DNA from 2 places in the Brachybacterium tyrofermentans genome. Region 1 is predicted to be linked to the other one. Evidence: predicted binding sites of a transcription regulator. Region 1 holds the regulator's gene; the other holds the start of a gene.
What was found. The regulator HrcA, encoded in region 1, represses chaperone genes, less so after heat shock. The targets are predictions, from matches to a motif close to TTNGCACTCGNNNNNNNCGAGTGCNAA.

Region 1 (2,398 bases):
GCCGTTGCAGGCCGTGCAGCGGGTGGGGCTGGTACCGGGTTCGGCGCAGGCCCCGTTGCAGTGCTCGCAGAGCACCGCGGTGCGGAAGGAGACCTCCTTCTCGGTGCCGAAGACGACGTCGCGCAGGTCGATCTTGACCCGGCGCAGCACGTCGCCGCCGCGACGCTGGCGGGGCACGGGGCCCTGGTTGCGACCGCGCATGCCGGCGGCCCCGGCGAACATGTCGAAGATGTCGTTGACGTCGAAGCCGGCGCTGCCACCGAAGCCGCCGAAGCCACCGCCACCGCCCATGCCCGGGCCGCCGCCCATGTCGTACTGGCGGCGCTTGTCCGCGTTGGACAGGGTCTCGTAGGCCTGCGAGACCTTCTTGAAGCGCTCGGAGGCCTCGGGGTCGGGGTTGACGTCCGGGTGGAGGGTCCGGGCGAGCTTCCGGTACGCCTTCTTGATCTCCTCGGTCGAGGCGTCGCGGGAGACGCCGAGGAGCTCGTAGTAGTCGTCGTTCACGGTGAAGGATCCTTACCGGGGAGTCGGGGCGCCCGGGGCCGCAGATCGCGGCGGACGGGCACGGTCAGTGATGGATGCTGTGGGGTTCCTGCGGGGAGCTGGGGCGCCAGGCGTGCACGCCCCCGGGTCATTCGAGATAGCGCGACACGTACCGGGCGATGGCCTGCACGGTCGAGATGCCGGCGACGTAGTCCATACGGCTGGGTCCGAGGATCGCGAGGTGCGATCCTGCCCCGTATCCGGCGCCCACGACCGCCGCCTGATGCAGCGCTTGATCATGCAGCTCGGCGCCGATGCGCACTTCGACGGCACCCGGTGAGGCATGCATCTCGGTGAACAGGCGCATCAGCACCAGCTGCTCCTCCAGGACGTCGAGAAGCGGTTCCACGTCCCGGGCGAAGTCCTGGGCCGAGCGGGCGATGTTGGAGGTCCCGGCCAGCATGATCCGGTCCTCCGCGCGGGTCGCGGCCAGGGCTGCGAGCGCGTCCGCCACCTCGGTGGCAGCGGCGCGGTCCACGAGTGGCAGGGTCTCGCAGAGGTCCGTCAGAGGGCGCTGCAGGTCGGTGACCTCGCGCCCCGAGACGGCCCGGTTGAGCTGGTCGCGCAGCTCGCCGTAGAACTCGGCGGGTCGGGGGGAGAGCACGGGGACGGTGCGCTGATCGACCCGACCGGATTCGGTGATGAGCACGACCAGCAGCAGAGACTCGGCGACCTTGACCAGCTCGACGTGGCGGATGCGGGCCTGGCGCCGCGCCGGGTACTGCACCATGGCGACCTGCTGGGTCAGCTGCGCCATCAGGCGCACGGTCCGGCCCAGGAGCTCCTCGACGTCGCCGACGTCCTCCAGCAATGTCCGGATCGCCCGGCGCTCGGGGGCGGACAGCGGCTTGACCGTCGCGACATGGTCGACGAAGGCGCGATAGCCCTTGTCGGTCGGGATCCGGCCCGCGGAGGTGTGGGGCTGATGGATCAGACCCTCCTCCTCGAGCGAGGACATGTCGTTGCGCACCGTCGCGGCGGAGACGCCGAGCTCGTGGCGGTCCAGCAGCGACTTGGAGCCGACGGGCTCACGGGTGGAGACGTAGTCCTCGACGATCGCGCCGAGGATCTGCAGCTTCCGGGCGTCCGTGTCCCCCACCTCCCTGCGTTCCGTCGTTGCTTCGAGTCTCGTCCGACGGGGCCGACCGCGGCCTCGGGGACCGCTGGCACTTACCCGCGCCGAGTGCCAATCCTACGCGTCCCCGGCGGTGCTCGCGGAGAGGTGTTCGCCACGAGGGTAAGGTGTCGCGCGTGCCTGCAGCGTCCGATCACTTCCCCGACCGGTACGGCCATGACGTGCTGTCCTCCGGTCCCCCTGCCCACCATCGTCGCCGCCCGGTGGCCCGCGAGGTCCCCGCGCAGCGCGATCTCGTCGTCGAGGAGGCCTCGACCGGCTTCACCGGCGCCATCACGCGGGTCGAGAAGATCGCCGGCGAGATGATCGTCGAGCTCGAGGACGGCCGGGGCGCCCGACGCACCTTCCCCCTCGGCCCCGGGTTCATGATCGACGGCGGGCCCGTCGTCCTCACCCGGGCCGCGGCACGAGCGCAGGCGCCGGTGCGCAGGCGTTCCGCGAGCGGGTCGGTCTATGTCGAGGGCGCCACGGCGCGCACCGCCCGCGCCTCACGGATCTGGGTCGAGGGCACCCACGATGCGGAGCTCATCCAGAAGGTCTGGGGGCATGACCTCCGTATCGAGGGCATCGTCGTCGAGCAGCTGGAGGGCGCGGACAACCTCGTCGAGCGGGTGCAGGAGTTCGGCCCGTCGGCCGGTCGCCGCCTGGGGATCCTGGTGGACCACCTGGTCCCGGGCTCGAAGGAGTCCCGCATCGCCGCCGACGTCATGAAGCTGGGCG
Region 2 (2,398 bases), on a different contig from region 1:
CCTGGGTGCTGAGGGGGGTCGTGACGGTCGGGGTGCTCGCGGAGTTGCCGTGGCGGGCGGCGCCGGACTCGACGATGTCCTGCGCGACGCGGGAATCGGAGCGGCGGCGGAGCGCGGCGGTGAGGGTGCGGAAGATAGCCATGGTGGGGGCTCCTGTGGTTCGGAGGGGGAGAGGACCGCGCCCTGGATCGCAGGTGCCGCAGCCGGTTCGATACCCCCATATCTATCACCGCGCCGACGCCCGGTCACGCCCTCGGAGGGCACTCATTGCCAGGGTCACAATAAAGGTGTGACCTGGTGCGCATCAGCAAAATGTGCAGGACTCGTGCCGGTCGGTGCCGATGGGTGCAGAGGCGCTCAGGTGGACGGCTCCTTCGCAGTCAGAGCGAGTCGGCTGGCGCTCAGAGCGAGCCGACTGGATGGTTCGCAGGAGCAGGAGCAGGAGCAGGAGCAGGAGCAGGAGCAGGATCGGGAACGGGGTCAGGGGGTGATCGAGCGCGATGTTCGCGTCGGGCGTACTGGCGCATGTCCGCCTCCCCAGCGCGGTCCTCGACCTCCTGAGTGCGACCCTCGAGCAGCTGCCCGGACATTCGTTTGGCGGTCGGGACGCTCGACCTCGGCTCGGCGAAAACGGCCGGACCAGCGATTATCCCCGGGGCGACCACGGAGCTGATGGGTCTGCGGCGGCTGTGAGGGCGGCGAAGGGGTCGAGGGGGAGGTGCGATCAGGGCCGATCCTCCGGGTCCTCGCGCGTCGGGTGGAACCCGAGGACACGTCCCGGATCTGGCACTCGTCTTGCATGAGTGCCAACACGGTCCTAGAGTTGGGCTCGTTGGCAGTCGACGGCCGAGAGTGCCAGAAGCTGCCGCAGAGGGATCCTCCTCGATCGGCACCGCGACGACGATCGGGACCGGGATCCCTGAACCCCAGAACTCACAGAGTCATCTCTTCATGAAGGAGTGAGCCGCATGTCGGTCTCCATCAAGCCCCTCGAGGATCGCGTCGTCGTCAAGCCGCTCGAAGCCGAGCAGACCACGGCCTCCGGTCTTGTCATCCCGGACACCGCGAAGGAGAAGCCCCAGGAGGGCGAGGTCGTCGCCGTCGGCGCCGGTCGTTTCGACGACAAGGGCCAGCGTGTGCCCATGGACGTCAAGGTCGGCGACAAGGTCGTCTTCTCCAAGTACGGCGGCACCGAGCTGAAGTACGGCACCGACGAGTTCCTCGTCCTCGGCGCTCGCGACATCCTCGCAATCATCGAAAACTGAGCGGACTGAATCTTTAATGGCTAAAGAGATCATCTACAACGAGGACGCACGACGCGCCCTCGAGCGTGGCGTGGACAAGCTCGCCAACACCGTCAAGGTGACGCTCGGCCCCAAGGGCCGCAACGTCGTCCTCGACAAGAAGTGGGGCGCTCCCACCATCACGAACGACGGCGTGACCATCGCCCGTGAGATCGAGCTCGAGGATCCCTACGAGAACCTCGGCGCTCAGCTCACCAAGGAGGTCGCGACCAAGACCAACGACGTGGCCGGCGACGGAACCACCACCGCCACCGTCCTCGCCCAGGCCATCGTGCACGAGGGTCTGCGCAACGTCACCTCGGGCGCCGCTCCGTCGGCCCTGAAGCGCGGCATCGAGAAGGCCGTTGACGCCCTCTCCGAGAAGCTCGGCGAGATCGCCACCCCGGTCGACGGCAAGGAGCAGATCGCGTCCGTCGCGTCCGTCTCCAGCCAGGACCGCGAGATCGGCCAGCTGCTGGCCGAGGCGTTCGACAAGGTCGGCAAGGACGGCGTCATCACGGTGGAGGAGTCCTCCACCACCGCGATGGAGCTCGACTTCACCGAGGGCATGCAGTTCGACAAGGGCTACATCTCCCCGCACTTCGTCACCGACGGAGACCGCCAGGAGGTCGTCCTCGAGGACGCCCTCGTGCTGCTGCACCAGGGCAAGATCTCGGCCGTGGCCGACATCCTGCCGCTGCTGGAGAAGGTCGTCGAAGGCGGCAAGCCGCTCTTCGTCATCGCTGAGGACGTCGACGGCGAGGCCCTGTCCACGCTGGTCGTCAACAAGATCCGCGGCACCTTCAAGGGTGCGGCCGTGAAGGCTCCCGCGTTCGGCGATCGTCGCAAGGCGATGCTGCAGGACATCGCGGTGCTCACCGGCGCGCAGGTCGTCACCTCGGACCTCGGTCTGGACCTCAAGACCGTCGGCACCGAGGTGCTCGGCCAGGCCGGCCGCGTCGTCATCACCAAGGACTCCACCACCATCGTGGGCGGCGCCGGCGATGACGAGGCCGTGTCCGACCGTGTCGCGCAGATCCGCGGCGAGATCGAGAACACCGACTCCGACTGGGATCGCGAGAAGCTCCAGGAGCGCCTCGCGAAGCTGGCCGGCG

Region 2: groES (co-chaperone GroES) is a predicted target of HrcA. The motif match lies at 784-810, and genes of this name have one in related genera.

Annotation. Positions count from the first base shown of each region.
Region 1 is NZ_BAAAIR010000037.1:92,086-94,483, reverse strand. Features, by position in the region: gene dnaJ (molecular chaperone DnaJ) at 1-504, opposite strand, end outside; gene hrcA (heat-inducible transcriptional repressor HrcA) at 632-1,642, opposite strand; gene ABD093_RS09555 (DUF3097 domain-containing protein) at 1,786-2,398, shown strand, end outside.
Region 2 is NZ_BAAAIR010000049.1:25,105-27,502, forward strand. Features, by position in the region: gene ABD093_RS17125 (hypothetical protein) at 1-142, opposite strand, end outside; gene groES (co-chaperone GroES) at 969-1,265, shown strand; gene groL (chaperonin GroEL) at 1,282-2,398, shown strand, end outside.